2 regions of the Maricaulis sp. CAU 1757 genome follow, and region 1 is predicted to be linked to the other one. Evidence: predicted binding sites of a transcription regulator. Region 1 holds the regulator's gene; the other holds the start of a gene.
The links. The regulator LexA, encoded in region 1, represses DNA repair genes until DNA is damaged. The targets are predictions, from matches to a motif close to ATGTTCCNCTTGTGTTCC.

Region 1 (8,038 bases):
GGGGACGGCGCAAAGCGCGTCCGGATTTGAGAAGGTTTCTGTTGCACTTGCGAGATCATGCTGCGCTGCGGAAAGGGAAAGTCGTGTTAGCATGGATGTTCGCGCTTGCGATAGACCGAAGGCTGCGTCGTGGCCAGACCCGATGTGATCCGGCCCGCGTTCAGGGTGCGGATAGTCCGCCCGGTACTGGACCTGCTCGCCGGGGCTCCTTCGCTGAGCCCGGTAATCTTCTTCGCGCTTGGATTCATGGGAGGGGCCACGGCTCACCTTGTGTGGCCGGTGGAACCGTCCGGTATGGAGCAGCTGCTCTTCGTGGTGTCGCTGGCGGCCACTCCACTGGCGCTGGTCGCAGCCAGGCGCACTCGGGCCGCAATCCTGGTGTGTCCTGTGATCCTCGGTCTGGTGCTTGGCGGTTGGCGCTGTGAGGTGCGGCTGGCGTATCTCGGCCGCCAGCCCGTGCTCGAAACGTCCGGCGATGCGGTCGAGATCGAGGGCTGGCTGGAAGCCGTCGAGCACACCGGTAGCGGCCGTCCACGCCTGGTCATACGGGTCCCCGATCACGGCCCGGGCTTGCGCGTCCGGGTGCGCGGGCGGGCGGGGGATCTATTGCCCGGCGACGCAGTTCGGGTGCGGGCGGTCCTCGCCGCGCCGCGCGGAGCGGCAGTCCCAGGCGGTTTTGATTTCGCTTTCCACGCCATGAGCCGCGGCCTGATCGGCACCGGATTTGCCATAGCCCCACCTGTGCCGGTGCCGCAGCGCTGGGAAGGCTCACCCGCGCGCTGGCTGGTCGCCTGGCGATGGCGGATCGCGGAACGCATCCGCGGGCATTTGCCGGACCGGCGCGGCGCTTTGGCAGCCGCCTTGCTGACCGGCGATCGCTCGGCGCTCGATGCGCGCGATGTGGACGCTTTGCGCAATGCCGGACTGGGGCATCTGCTGGCGATCTCGGGCCTGCACATGGCCTTGCTGGCCGGCGGGGTGTTCTTCGCCGTGCGTGCCGGGCTCGCTCTGATAACGGGGTGGGCGGCGGCACATGATGCGTCGCGGCCGGCGGCCCTCATCGCCCTGCTGGCAGCCTCGGCCTATCTCGCCCTGTCGGGGGCAGCGATCCCGACCCAGCGCGCCTACATCATGGCGGCGACCCTGTTCGGGGCCGTCTTGCTGCGGCGGCGGGGCGTGTCCCTGCACACGCTCGCCATCGCCTTGCTGATCGTGCTGGGGCGAACGCCGGAGGCGGTAATTTCGGTCGGTTTCCAGATGTCCTTTGCCGCTGTTGCCGCTCTGATCGTGGCGGCGCGGCACTGGCAATTGCATCGGCCGGCCGCAGCGCCTTTCGCTCCCTTGCGCCCGCTCCGGCTTTTTTTCGGGGGTCTGGCATCGACTAGCCTGATCGCCGGGCTGGCGACCGGCGGGTTCGCGGCCTTCCATTTCAACCGCATCGCCAGTTTCGGACTGGCCGGCAACATGCTGGCCATGCCGGTCTTCACCCTGGTGGTCATGCCGGCCGGTATCCTGTCGCTCTTCCTGCTGCCGATGGGTCTTGAGGGCCTGCCGCTTTGGGTGATGGGGCAGGGCATTGCTCTGGTGTTGTGGGCGGCGCACACCGTGGCCGCATGGCCAGGCGCGCTGCGGACGGTCGCGGCGGCCCCCGACTGGGTGTTTGTGCTCTACGCGGCAGGTTTTGTGGTGCTGGTTCTCGGGGATGCGCGGGCCCGCCTGGTGGGACTTGGCCTGATGGCTGTCGTGGCGTTGGGCTGGGTGACGCGGACGGGGCCTGACCTCTATGTCAGTGAGAGTGCGGTGGCGGTGGCGCGCAATGCCGCCGGCGAGTGGCAGGTCAGTGACCGCCGGAGGGGCCGGTTTGCCGTGCGGGTCTTTCTCGAGCGTGAAGCGGTGCGTGAGCCGGCCGGGGCAATGCCGAGGCGCTGTGATGAGCTGGGCTGCGTGGCACATGCCGGACCGCTGGAGATTGCGCAGCCGGCCGCTTTCGAAGCGCTGGAAGAGGATTGCCGGCGCAGCACCGTTATCGTCACCCGGCTCGTCGTGCCGGCGCATCTCGTGCGTGGCTGCGACGCGCTGATGTTCGACGGAGAGGATCTGGCCCGCCACGGTGCCGCCCTGGTCTGGCTTGATGGGCAGGGGCAGCCGGCGCGCATACGCCGCGTCCGGCCGCCTGGAGACGGGCGTGCCTGGCAGCGCTCCTGAAACAGGGTGCGTCAGAGAAGCCTAGTGGTAACGGCGGATAAGGCCGACCAGCTGGCCCTGCACCTTGACCCGGTCGGGACCGAAAATCCGGGTTTCATATTCCGGATTGGCAGCCTCCAGGGCGATCGAGCCACCTTTCTTGCGCAGCCGCTTGAGCGTGGCTTCCTCGTCATCGACCAGGGCGACCACGATATCGCCGCTATCCGCAGACTGGCAGCGCCGGATCAACACGGTGTCACCATCCATGATGCCGGCCTCGATCATCGAATCACCTTTGACGGTCAGGGCAAAGTGTTCGCCCCCGGACAGCATGTCGGACGGCACCGGGATACGATCGGTCTCATGCTGGATGGCGGAAATCGGGACACCGGCCGCGATGCGCCCGAGCAGCGGTACTTCCACCGTGCTGTCGCGCGGTTCCGGTTCCGCAGACTTGTTGAAGTTGGCACGCACGACGTTGGGACCGAGCTCCGCGCCGCCAGCCTGGGCTTCCGGGGGCAGGGCGGCAGCCGCCGACTCGGGCAGTTTGATGACTTCCAGGGCGCGGGCACGGTGGGCCAGACGGCGGATGAAGCCGCGCTCTTCCAGTGCGGTGATGAGGCGGTGCACGCCGGACTTGGACGCCAGGTTGAGGGCCCCCTTCATCTCGTCAAAGGACGGCGAAACGCCCGTCTCGCGAATCCGTTTGTGGATGAACAGGAGAAGTTCGTTTTGCTTGCGCGTCAGCACGTCGGGCCCCTTCACTTCGTGCGGCATGTTCCGCGCAGTAGGCGCGGAACAAACCGGGAATAGCTCGTATGTTCTATAAGTGTTCCTTTTCGGCGTCAAGCCGCCTGCCGGTGGCCTTCAATGACCAGAAGGCGGGGCCAGAAGGGCGCGGGTTGCAGCCTCCACATCGTCCTGACGCATCAGGCTTTCACCGACCAGCAGGGCGCGGGCGCCCGCACGTTCCAGACGGCGGGCGTCGGCGGCACCGGTAATGCCGCTCTCGCCAACCAGGAGGATATCCGGCCCGGCCATGGGGGCGAGGCGCTCGAAGGTTTCAAGCCGGGTCTCGAAGGAGCGCAGGTCGCGGTTGTTGATCCCGATCAGCCGGGAGGACAGGGCGAGGGCACGCTCCATCTCGGCTTCGTCGTGCACCTCGACCAGCGCATCCATGCGCCAGCGCCCGGCGGCATCGATCAGGCGCCTGGCGGTGTCGTCGTCGACGGCGGCCAGGATGACCAGGATGGCGTCGGCACCGAGCGCGCGGGCTTCGGTGACCTGGTAGGGATCATAGAGAAAGTCTTTGCGCAGGGCTGGCAGGTCGACCGCGTCGTGGGCGGCCGTGAGGTAGGCGTCGGCGCCCTGGAAGCTAGGCGTGTCGGTAAGCACGGACAGGCAATGCGCGCCGCCTGCCTGATAGGCCCGGGCGAGGGCGGGTGGGTCGAAGTCGGCGCGGATCAGGCCCTTTGACGGGCTGGCTTTCTTGATCTCGGCAATGAGGCCCAACTGGCCGGAGCGATGCGCATGGCCGAGCGCCCGGTGGAAGCCGCGCGGGGCCACCATGTCATTGGCACGGGCGGCCAGTTCAGGCTCGCTGCGTCGGGCTTTGCACGCTTCAATGTGCTCGCGCTTGTATTGCTCGATGCGGGCCAGCGTGTCGGGTGTCGATGCCGTCATCTCAGGCCTCTCCATTCGTGATGGCGATCAGGCGGGCCAGCACGTCGCGGGCGCGGCCACTGTCGATGGCTTGACCCGCGAGCTCCACGCCTTGCGGGATCGTCGCGGCGTGACCGGACACGACCAGTGCTGCGCCGGCATTGACCAGGACGATATCGCGGAACGCGCCTGCCTTGCCGTCGAGCATGAGACGGATCGCTCCGGCATTGTGCTCGGGCGTGCCGCCCTTGAGGTCGGCCTCGCTTGCCGTCGCAATGCCGGCTTCCTCCGGGTGGAAGGTAAAGCGGCGAATTTCGCCGTGGCGAAGCTCGACCAGATCGGTGGTGGTCGTGGTGGTGATCTCGTCGAGCCCGTCCCGACCGCACATGACAAGGGCGTTTTCGCAGCCCAGCAGGTCGAGGGCATGGGCCATCGGCTCCAGCCAGCGCTTGTCATAGACGCCCAGCAATTGGCGAGTCACTCCGGCCGGGTTGGCGAGCGGGCCCAGCAGGTTGAAAATGGTGCGCACCCCCAGGGCCTTGCGCACTGGTGCCACGTGCCGCACGGCGGAATGGTGGGCGGGGGCAAACAGGAAACCGATACCGGTTTGCTGCAGCGCCTGTTCGACCCGGCTGGCGGGGCCGTCGAGTTGCAGGCCGAGGGCGGCCAACACATCTGACGAGCCGGACTTCGACGAGGCGGCGCGATTGCCGTGCTTGGCGACCACGGCGCCGGCGCCGGCGGCAACGATGGCGGCAGCCGTGGAGATATTGTAGGCCCCCTTGCCGTCGCCCCCGGTTCCGCACGTGTCGATGGCGCCGGTCGGGGCGCTGATGCGAGTCATGCGGGCACGCAGGGCCCGCGCTCCGACGACGATGTCTTGGGGACGCTCTCCCAGTGCAGCGAGACCCATGAGCAGTCCGGCAATCGAAATGTCGTCGGCTTCGCCATCCATGAGCGCGTCGAAGGCGCCGGCCAGGTCTTCGGAATTGGGGTGCTGATTCTGGCTCAGGACGGCCAGGCATCGGGCAAGTGCGGTCATTGCCTGTCTTCTGCTTGTCTGCGGAATCGAAAGGGCGAGGCTAGTCGAGCCCACGCCATCGATGGTCCGGGCGCCGGTATCGAACGCGCGCTGCAATCGGCAGAGATTTCGGCAGATCTAGCGGCATACCAAGGGGCCCAGGAGCTGAAACAAGCGAACACCAGCGATTTAGCCTGCAGGCCGGGCGATTTCAATCACTCGCGGTCAAGCCGCGCAGTTCACGCCGCGGCGCGGGTCGGTGCGCCGGTCATGGCGAGGAAATTGCCGAGCAGGGCGTGACCATGTTCCGAGGCGATCGATTCCGGGTGGAACTGCACCCCGTGCACAGGGCGCGACACGTGCGACAGGCCCATGATCTCACCATCGGCGGTGCGCGCCGTGACCGCGAGGTCATCCGGTACCCGGTCGCGGCAAACTGCGAGCGAATGATAGCGCGTGGCATTGAACGGCGAGGGCAGGCCGGCAAACAGGCCACTGGCATTGTGTTCGACCGGGCTGGTCTTGCCGTGCATGATGTCTCGCGCCGAAACGACCTTGCCGCCATAGGCCTGGCCAATGGCCTGGTGGCCAAGGCAGACACCCAGGATGGGCAGGTTGGCCGGGGCCTGTCGCAGGATGTCCAGGCAAATGCCGGCGCGGTCCGGATCGCATGGCCCGGGGGACAGGACGATGCCGGTGGGTGCCAGTGCCAGTGCGTCTTCAGCGCTCATGGCGTCATTGCGGATCACCCGGGTCTCGGCCCCCAATTCCTGGAAGTAGTGGACCAGGTTGAAGGTGAAGCTGTCGTAATTATCGATGATCAGCAGCATGGAGGCCTCGAAACGCATGCGTGGGCAGGGGGCTGAACCTAGTGCCAAGCGAGCGTCGCGCCAATGCGTTCGTGTACTTAACGCCTGCTTAACGGGTGTCGGGCGTGCTTGGGCCCATGCAGTCCTTTCGTCGCCCCGTGATTCGGTCCGTCCACTCCGCCATGCCCGCCTTTGCCGGCGCGCTGGTCGGGTTGGCGTACATCGTCGGCGGCGTTGTATTCTCGGTGTCCAGCCAAGGCGGGTTTGATCGGGGCAGTGAGAGCGCCGAGCGTCGAGTGGTGGAAGTGCCCCAGATGCGCCACCTGGGGCCGGTCGAAGCGACTGAGACCGAAGCCCTGCCGACACCGCTCGAAGTGGCCGGCGACCAGGTCGTTGCCTTGGGATCGGATGCAGCGCACAGCGCGCCTCCGGCGCCGCGCACGGACCGGCCGCGGCTGGCGATCGTGATCGATGATGTCGGGCTGGACACGCACGCGGCGGCGCGCCTGATCGCACTCGATACGACCCTCACCATTGCAATCTTGCCCTATGCCGAAGCGGCGAGCGAGATTTCCGCCGGTGCGGCGCAGGCCGGACATGACGTGCTGCTGCACATGCCGATGGAGCCGCTTGGTCTGGCCGACCCGGGACCGAATGTGCTGCGGACCGGTCTCAGCGACGCTGACCTGCAGGCGCGCTTGCGCTGGGCCATGGCCCAGATACCCGACGCGGTGGGGCTGAACAATCACATGGGAAGCCGATTTACCCAGGATCCGCGCGCCCTACGCGTGGCGCTGTCGGCAATTGCCGAGCGCCGGCCCCTGTTTCTTGATTCCATGACCACCGCAGGGAGTCGCGGTCACGCCGTGGCTGAAGGGCTGGGCCTGCCTAGCCTGCAACGCGATATCTTCCTCGACCACGTGATCAACCCGGCGACCATCGCCGACCGTCTCGACGAGGCCGAGGAGCTGGCCCGTTCGCGCGGCTGGGCCGTGGTGATCGGACATCCGCACGCGGCGACCCTGGATGTCCTGGAAGCATGGATTTCCGGTGCCGGTGAACGCGGCGTCGAACTGGTTGGCGTGGCGGAGCTGGCGCGCGACCTGGAGCAGGCGCGTTCGGTGCCGGTCGCCAGCACCAGAGCGGTCGGTGCCGCCGGCAGTGCTCACGGCTCAGCCCTGCAGTGACATCTCGGCGGCCCGGAACAGGGCTGCCGCCTTGTTGACGGTCTCCAGGCGTTCTGCTTCCGGATCGCTGTCGAGTACGACGCCGGCCCCGGCCTGGACGTGCATGACCCCATCCTTCACCACCGCCGTGCGCAGCGCGATACAGGTGTCCATGCCACCATCGGCGCTGAAATACCCCACGGCACCGGCATAGACGCCACGGCGGTGCGGTTCCAGCTCGTCGATGATTTCCATGGCCCGCACCTTGGGCGCACCGGACACGGTGCCGGCGGGGAAGCCGGCGAACAGGGCGGACACCGCGTCTTCGCCCTCGGCGAGATCGCCTTCGACGTTGGAAACGATGTGCATGACGTGGCTGTAGAGCTCGACCTGCTCGCGGGAGGTGATGCGCACCGAACCCGGGCGGGCCACGCGGCCGACATCATTGCGGCCGAGGTCGAGCAGCATGAGGTGTTCCGAGCGCTCCTTCGGATCGGCCATCAGGTCGTCCTCGAGGCTCTTGTCTTCCGCCGGTGTGCGACCGCGCGGGCGAGTGCCGGCGATCGGTCGAATGGTGACGACGTCGTCGCGCAGCCGGACCAGGATTTCCGGGCTAGAGCCGACGATCTCGAAATCGTCGAAGCGGAAAAAGTACAGGAAAGGCGACGGGTTGAGCCGCCGCAGCGCCCGGTAGAGGTGGAAGGCGTTGGCCGGATAGTTTGCAGAAAAGCGCTGGCTGGGCACGATCTGGAAAGCGTCGCCGGCGCGGATATAGTCGCGCGCTGTGTTGACGGCGTCACGGAAATCATCCTCGGACTGGTTTGACCGGGCGGTCCCGAGAGTGCCTGTAGGAGCAGTCACTTCCGGCACGGCGCCGGCCAGGGTCTGCAGCGTCGTGTGAATGCGCTCGCTGGCCGCGTCGTAGGCCTCGCGGGGCGAGTATTCACCCGGACGGATCGGGCAGAAGACGCGAATTTCCTGCTTCAACGCGTCAAACACGACGAGAATGCGGGGGCGGACGAGATAGGCGTCGGGCAGGCCCAGCGGGTCGGCGGCAGCACCGTCGGGCAGGTTTTCGAGATGGCGCACCATGTCGTAACCGACATAGCCGAACAGGCCGGAGGCGAGCGGCGGAGCGTCGATGGGAAGCGGGCAGCGGGCCGCTTCGATGACCTGACGCAGAGCATCCATGGGGG
Region 2 (8,038 bases), on a different contig from region 1:
GGCGGTTCGGCCGACCTGTCCGGTTCCAACCTGACCAAGACACCCGACGTAAAGGTGGTCAGCGGCGGCAATTACGATGGTCGCTATATCCACTTCGGTGTGCGCGAACACGGCATGGCGGCGTGCGCCAATGGCATGGCGCTGCATGGCGGTTTCCGGGTTCACGTGGCCACCTTCCTGGTGTTTGCCGATTACTGCCGGCCGTCGATCCGCCTGTCGGCGCTGATGCAGCAGCCGGTGATCTATGTGCTGACCCACGATTCCATCGGTCTGGGTGAAGATGGTCCGACTCACCAGCCGGTCGAGACGCTGGCGTCCCTGCGCGCCATTCCCGGCCTGCAGGTGTTCCGCCCGGCCGATGCGCTGGAAACAGCGGAGGCCTGGGAGATCGCACTCAAGACCCCGGACCGACCGAGCGTGCTGGCCCTGTCGCGGCAGAAGCTGCGTTTCCTGCGTGATGATGACGGGCGCGACAATCGCTCGGTGCGCGGCGCCTATGTCCTGCAGGACTGCGACAGCCAGCCGGATGTCGTGCTGGTGGCAACCGGGTCGGAAGTCAGCCTGGCGGTCGAGGCGGCGGCCAAGTTGACTGAAGAAGGCCGTCAGGTTCGCGTCGTTTCGGCCCCGTGCCTTGACCTGTTCCTGGAGCAGGATTTTGCTTACCGAGATCAGGTCCTGCCGGCCGGAGTGCCCTGCGTCGCCAGTGAAGCGGCGCTGCGCTATGGCTGGGATACCGTGATCGGGCGCGATGGCGGCTTTGTCGGCATGACCGGGTTCGGGGCCAGTGCCCCGGCCGAAGACCTGTACCGGCATTTCGGGATTACCGCCGATGCCATCGCCCAGACTGCCCGCGATCTGCTCGCCGGCTAGGCGTCAGCGCGGCACGATAAGGCCGAAAGCGTGCAGCCGGGCGAGGGTGGAGCGGGCCTCCTCCTCGCCCAGGCCGGCAAAGGTCTGCAGGCTGATTTCGCCCCCATCGAGCAATTGGTGCAGGCCCGGCTCGGCCTCGGGCGCGAAACGGACTTCCCCGCCCGCCGTGATGATCACCACATGGTTGTCATCACCGGCCAGGCGCCAGGGCACGAAGGGCCGCAGCACAAAGCTCTGGCCGTCCCGGTCGGGCAGGGCCATGCCGGAGATGGCTCCGCGCGTGTAAGGCAGGCGGGAGCGGATGAAATTGTCTGTGAACAGATCAAGGGCACTGTCCAGTTCGACCTCCTGCGCGAGGGTTCGCGCCAGCTCGGCAAACTGCGCTCTGGCGCCGGCTCGGTCGAAATCCGGGCGGGCGTGACCGGGCGGAAGCGCCTGGCGGAAAGCGGGATGGCGCAGGGCCACTTCCGAGACCGCTTCCAGCATCAGGTCGGCCCAGGTCTTGACGATCAAGCCAAGTGTGATGTGCAGGGACGGAACCTCGCCATGGGTTTCCGCATCATGCATGAGCCCGCGAGGCAGATAGAGGCATTCGCCAGCCTTGAGCACGAACTCCTCCGATGGCTCACCGATGTCATGGTCGCCCGGACGGAAGCCCTCGCCGCGGTACGGGTTGGCGAGCGGGGTCTCGTATAGACGCCATTTCTTCTCACCCGAAACCTGCATCACGAACACGTCGTGATCGTCGTAATGGGTCTTGAATCCCTGGTTGTTGGGCGGGGTGAGGTAGATGTTGGTTTGGACGTGGCACGAGAAGAGAGCCTCGACCGCCCGGCAGAACTCGCCCAGAATCGCGTCTGAATTATGGAGCTGGGGCAGGATGATTGTGGCGCCCCGCCGATACTGGTTGGCCACGCCGCCGCGATCGATGGTGCCGGTTTCGAAGGTGAAGTCCTCACGCCGGACCGGCGGTTCCGAGCGGGCCATGTCGAGTTGGTCGGAGGCCAGGATCTGGTTGGCAATAATGTCGTCGATGCGGTCGATTGAGAGCAGGCCGGCATAGCGCCGCGGATCATCTCGTCGCGCGAGCAGTGATTTCTTCTCGTGGAACTCGGAAAAATAGCGCTCTGCCGTCACGGGGCCAATGAGCGTGCCCAGCGGGTCAGTGAGCCAGGGGTGGTTCAAGGTCAAGGCGAAGAGCTCCGGGCTATGACAGGGTGGATCTGGCAGGCGCCGTTAACTGGGGGCGAAACCAGAGCGCCCCCCGGCGACGGCCAGGAATCAAGGGATTTCAGACGGCAGTTTGCGAGCTTAGCACCTGCGTCCGCCGCGGACTGGATCGGCGTATGAGCCCGTGTCGCTGTCCGTGCAATTGCCGTGGCTCCGCCCTCCGCCGACCGGGTCGGCGTAGGCGCCAGCATCATTGTCGGTATGCCCGCTGCCACCCCGGCCACCGCCGCTCGGATCGGCATAGGCACCGGAATCGCTGTCCGTGTATCCGGTGCCGCTGCGTCCGCGACCGGGCGGATCGGCATACCGTCCGCTGTCGCTGTCGGTATATCCCGAGCCGCGACCACCGCGGCCGCGCCCGGATGGATCGGCATAGGTCCCTCGGTCATTGTCGGTAATGCCGCTGGAGCCGCGTCCCCGGCCGGGCGGATCGGCGTAACTGCCGGTGTCACTGTCGGTGTGGCCTCCACCGCGACCGCGCCCCACAGGGTCCGCATAGGCGCCGCTATCGGCATCGGTAACGCCTCCGCCGCGGCCATTCCCGGCGGGGTCGCTGTAGCGGCCACTGTCAGTGTCGGTATAGCCGGTGGTGCCACGTCCGGCACCGGCGGGATCGTAAGGGTCCGCATCGGAATAGCCGGTGGTCGCACAACCGGAGACGACGCCAGCCGCCCCGGTGGCCAGTGTGGCCCCGGCGACCCGGGTCAGGAATGAGCGCCGACTCAGTTTTCCACGTTTGGCCATCCGGCCCTCCCTGAATGATCCGGCTTCTAGCAGCGACGACCGCGGCCGCCGGGGTCTGCATAGCTGCCGGTATCGCTGTCACTGCAACTCCGCCCGCCGCGGCCATTGCCCACGGCGTCCGCATTGCCTCCCGTGTCGCTGTCGGTAATGCCGCTGGAGCCCCGGCCATTGCCGGCCTGATCGGCATAGGATCCGCTGTCGCTATCGGTAATGCCGCTGGTTCCGCGGCCATTACCCGCCTGGTCCGCATAGCTGCCGCTATCACTGTCGGTGAGGCCGGTTGCCCCGCGGCCATAACCGGCACGGTCGGCATTGGAGCCGCTGTCGCTGTCGGTTCTGCCGGTGCGGCCATAGCCGGCACTGTCGGCATAGGAGCCCGTGTCGCTGTCGGTTTGCCCGGTGTAATTCTGCGCCTGACTGGCTCCGGTCACGACGGAAGCGGCACCGGTTGCAACGGCGGCTCCGGCAACCCGGGTCAGGAATGAGCGACGGCTCAACTTGCCTTTTTTAGCCATGATATTGGTCTCTCCCCTTTATACGTGCCCGGCTCGTACGAGGGACAAGCACGCTATTTCAGAAGTTTAATCGTCGCGAGCGTCACTGGTCAAACAAATGCCGAAATAATAATTTCCCTTCTTTCCAGGACTTTGTAAGCGCAGTTGAGATCGTTTCTCATCAGTATTGAGACTGATTATCGTTCGTGGCCGCTATGCCGTGGCGCTGCAGTCCAGGCCGGGCGCCGCGTTCCCGTCTTGTTCCGGTGGGCCAACCAGTGCTAAGGCTTGTTCAAGGACAAGGGGGCGGCATGAGTGCAGCGGTCAGAATTCTCGGGATTGATCCCGGCCTGCGCAGAATGGGCTGGGGCGTGATCGAGGTTGAGGGAAGTCGGCTCAAGGCCGTGGCGCATGGCGTCGTATGTCCGCCGGTCCAGGCTCCCCTTTCGGACCGTTTGTCGCATATTTTCAGCGCAGTCAGCGAGTTGGTCGTCAGCCATCGCCCGCACGAGGCGGCAATCGAGGAGGCGTTCATGGCCGCCAATGCCTCTTCGGCCCTGAAGCTCGGTCATGCCCGCGCTGCCGCGTTGCTGGCCCCGGCCCAGATGGGCCTGCCGGTGGCAGAGTACGCGGCCCGGCTGGTCAAGAAGGCCGTGGTCGGGACCGGCGCTGCCGGCAAGGACCAGGTCGCCGCGATGATTGGTGTGTTGTTGCCAGGCACGGATGCCAGGGCGGACGCTGCCGACGCGCTCGCCATTGCCATTTGCCACGCTCACCATCGTACCCAGCGCCGACTCGGGAGCGCAGCATGATCGGACTGCTTTCCGGTGTGGTCGCGGCGCTCGGTGCTGATGAGCTGGTGCTTGACGTGAACGGGGTTGGCTATCTCGTGGGAGCCGGCTCGCGCACCCTGGCGCGACTTGAGGTCGGCCAGGGCGTGACACTGCACATCGAGACCCATGTCCGCGAGGATGCCTTCAAGCTGTACGGCTTCCTGGAGGATACCGAACGCGCCTGGTTCGTGCATCTGCAGGACGTCCAGGGCGTTGGCGCCAAGGCAGCTTTCGCCCTTCTGGATGCCGTGCCGGTGTCGGAAATTGCCAATGCGGCGGCATTGGGCGACAAGTCGACCTTTGCCCGCGCCAAGGGCGTTGGTCCGAAACTGGCAACGCGGATCGCCACCGAGCTGAAGGACAAAGCGCCGCCGACCGGCCGCAGCTTCTCCATCGGGCTGCCAGTGCACGACGCGCCAGAAACCGGTGCCGGCCCGCCGCCAGCAGCTTCGGCGGGCGAACCGCAAGTGCGGTCGCGCGAGGATGCCGTCTCGGCGCTGCTCAACCTCGGCTATCACGAGAGCCTTGCACGTCAGGCCGTGGCCGGCGTAATGCGGGCCCGGGGCGACGATGCCCCCCTCAATGAAGTGATCCGCCTGTCGCTCAAGGAGCTGGCACCATGAGTGCGACGCCACCGGAAGACGATGGCCGGCTGGTCGACCGCGATGCCCAGGCCGGAGACGGACGGGACCGGGCCCTTCGTCCGCTCAGCTTCTCCGATTTTGTCGGCCAGAAGGCGGCGATCGCCAACCTCAAGGTTTTCGTGGAGGCGGCGCGGCGGCGCGAGGAAGCGCTGGACCATGTGCTGCTCTCCGGTCCGCCCGGTCTTGGCAAGACCACGCTGGCGCAGATCGTCGCGCGCGAGATGGGTGTCGGCTTTCGCGCCACCTCCGGCCCGGTGATCGCCAAGGCCGGCGACCTCGCAGCCATCCTGACCAATCTGGAACCGCGTGACGTCCTGTTCATCGACGAGATCCACCGGCTGGCGCCGGCGGTTGAGGAGATCCTCTATCCGGCGATGGAGGATTTCTGTCTCGACCTGGTGATCGGCGAGGGGCCTTCGGCACGCACCGTGCGCATTGAGCTGCCGCCTTTCACCCTGGTCGGGGCGACCACAAGGGCCGGGCTGCTGGCGACGCCGCTCCGAGATCGTTTCGGAGTGCCGGTGCGGCTGGAATTCTATGACGAGGAGGAATTGGCCTTCATCGTCGGCCGGGCGGCGGCCAAGTTCGGAATCGAAGCCAGCCCGGACGGGGCGCACGAGATTGCCCGACGGGCCCGGGGCACGCCGCGTGTCGCCGGGCGGCTGCTTCGCCGGGTGCGGGATTTCGCAGAGGCGGAAGGCGCTGCGGCCATATCCCAGCCCGTAGCCGACAGGGCTCTCAAGCGACTCGAAGTCGACGCACTGGGGTTGGACAGTCTGGACCGTCGTTACCTGCGCGCATTGCTTGAGAGCTTTGCCGGCGGACCGGTGGGGGTCGAGACGCTGGCGGCAGCCCTGGCCGAGGCCCGCGATGCGCTGGAGGACGTGGTCGAACCTTTCCTCATCCAGCAGGGCTTCCTGCAGCGCACGCCGCGCGGGCGCCTCGCGACGGCCCGGGCCTGGGACCATCTTGGCCTGCCGGCGCCGCAATCCGGGACCACTCCGGCGACAGGCCAGACCCAGTTGTTCGGCAAATAGCTGTACCTAGGGCCTGACCAACCCGCTCCTGCCCACTCGACCCGGTTGGCCAAACTCGGATAGAGGGTAGGCATGACAGATGATCTCTTCCCAAATCCCGGTCGCTTCGGTGATGACAATGTGCACCGACTGCCGATCAGGATTTACTACGAGGACACGGACTTTTCGGGCATCGTCTATCACGCGCGATACCTGCATTTCTTCGAGCGCGGCCGGACGGAGAGCCTCAGAGCGCTGGATATCCACCACTCGGAGTTGGCGGAAGACGCGGCGCCACTGGCATTCGCCGTGCGTCGCATGAGCCTCGAATTCGATCGCGCGGCGCGCATTGATGATGTGCTTATTGTCGAGACCCGATATCGGCCGTCTCGCGGCGCCCGGTTGATGATCGACCAGCGCCTGATGCGGGAAGGCGAGTGCATCACGCGGGCCGATGTGGAGGCAGTTTGCATTGATGCGGTCGGAAGGGCCAAGCGTCCGCCGCGCTGGATGGTACAGCGCTGGGCCAGCCGGGTTATCGATCAGGCGATGTAAGGCGGTTGCGTAAGCAAACAAAGGTTGAGCATTGACCTGCAGTCGCTACCCTCTATTTCGGAACAAGCGATTCCGGCAGTGGGGCAGAAACCTTGGATGATCCAGTAGGCCGGAGCGCTCCGGTAACCGCAAATGGACCGGTTCCGGCCCCGCCACCCAATTTCGAGTTCGACGTGGTTCGGGTCCTCACGGATGGCTCGGCGACCTTCATTCACGCTATCCATGAACCGGAAAGTGAGGGCGATGTCTGGCTGACCATGAGTTTGGTGCGGGTCGGCAAGGGGGGGCGGATGCGCGTCCGCCGGCAGGTCACGTCGAGGTTTCGCACCGGTGATTGCCTGTGCCTGGCCCTGGCCGCGGCCAAACACCCGATGGGGGATCCGGCGGACAGCGAAGCCAACCGCGAAGTCATCCGAAATTTCGCCAGGGAAGTCGGCGTCGAGGGACGACTTGACCTGACCGACAAGTATGTGGACCTCGACGTATTCGTCTCGCACACCCCCGGCTCATGCTGTCGGCCGGAACGGCTCGACGACCTGATCGCCCGCCGCCGGCCGCGCGAGGGGCTTGTATATCATGGCATTGAGGACCTTGTCGCTCAGGGCAACTTCGTCGCGCTGTTCACCTGCTTCGACGAAAATGGCCAGACTTTCCGGGCCTGCGACTTGTTCCGCATGTATGGGGGGCGGGTGGTCGAGCACTGGGATGTCGTCGAGCAAGTCGAGTCCCACACGGTGGCGCACAATGATGACGACTGACCGACTTGCTGGGTTTTCACTTCCTGAAATTCGCCGCATTCGCTAGGCATGAGGCACGAGCCGTGGCAGTGAGGTGCCGGGGTGCGGCGGTCATGTCGCCGGACGGGGAAGATGTAATTCGGTGCCGGAGCCCGCATCCGGCCTGATGGCAAGGAATGTGTGTCATGGAATCAGGTGTGGTCGAAATCGCGCAGGCGGTCGAAGGGTTCAGTTTTTTTGCCCTGTTCATGCGTGCCGACTGGGTGGTCAAGGCGGTCATGGCGGTCCTCGCCTTCATGTCTGTCTGGTCCTGGGCCATTGCCATCGACAAGTCGCTGCAACTGCGCGGCCTGCACGCGAAGGGGCATGCCTTCGAGCGCGATTTCTGGGCCGGGCGCTCGCTTGATGCGTTGACCGAACAGTATGCGCGCAATCCGCGCGACCCGTTCAGCCGGGTATTCGCGGCCGGCTTGCGCGAATGGCAGGGTGAGCGCGCCGGCGGACGCGTGGCCAAGGCGGCCGGAGCCGAAGCCGGTCGGCAGATGACCAAGAGCGAAGGCGGTCTGGGTATCCTGGCCACCATCGCCTCGGCGGCGCCATTCGTGGGCCTGTTCGGAACGGTATGGGGGATCATGAACTCATTCCGGGCCATCGCCGCTTCCCAGGACACCAACCTGGCCGTGGTTGCGCCCGGGATCGCGGAGGCTCTGTTCGCCACCGCACTGGGCCTGCTTGCTGCCATCCCGGCGGTGATCTTCTTCAACGCCTTGTCGGCCAATCTGGCAAAGTACGGTTCGCGGCTTGACGGTTTCGTCGATGACCTGTCGGCCTTGGCGGAGCGGGAGTCGCGCTGACCATGGCTGTTTCACTCGATACGGGCGGCTCCGGTCGCGGACGGGCGCGCTGGAAGCCGAA

Region 2: the regulator LexA is predicted to act here: its motif matches at 3,586-3,603, upstream of ruvC (crossover junction endodeoxyribonuclease RuvC).

Annotation. Positions count from the first base shown of each region.
Region 1 is NZ_JBTLRI010000002.1:478,904-486,941, reverse strand. It holds gene gltX (glutamate--tRNA ligase) at 1-59, opposite strand, end outside; gene ACXYMR_RS08595 (ComEC/Rec2 family competence protein) at 295-2,205, shown strand; gene lexA (transcriptional repressor LexA) at 2,227-2,934, opposite strand; gene trpC (indole-3-glycerol phosphate synthase TrpC) at 3,052-3,867, opposite strand; gene trpD (anthranilate phosphoribosyltransferase) at 3,869-4,888, opposite strand; gene ACXYMR_RS08575 (anthranilate synthase component II) at 5,107-5,697, opposite strand; gene ACXYMR_RS08570 (divergent polysaccharide deacetylase family protein) at 5,835-6,863, shown strand; gene trpE (anthranilate synthase component I) at 6,849-8,038, opposite strand, start outside.
Region 2 is NZ_JBTLRI010000003.1:166,039-174,076, forward strand. It holds gene tkt (transketolase) at 1-870, shown strand, start outside; gene ACXYMR_RS09790 (cupin domain-containing protein) at 874-2,061, opposite strand; gene ACXYMR_RS09795 (hypothetical protein) at 2,182-2,844, opposite strand; gene ACXYMR_RS09800 (hypothetical protein) at 2,871-3,359, opposite strand; gene ruvC (crossover junction endodeoxyribonuclease RuvC) at 3,650-4,150, shown strand; gene ruvA (Holliday junction branch migration protein RuvA) at 4,147-4,794, shown strand; gene ruvB (Holliday junction branch migration DNA helicase RuvB) at 4,791-5,852, shown strand; gene ybgC (tol-pal system-associated acyl-CoA thioesterase) at 5,925-6,386, shown strand; gene ACXYMR_RS09825 (nuclear transport factor 2 family protein) at 6,479-7,144, shown strand; gene tolQ (protein TolQ) at 7,309-7,977, shown strand; gene ACXYMR_RS09835 (ExbD/TolR family protein) at 7,980-8,038, shown strand, end outside.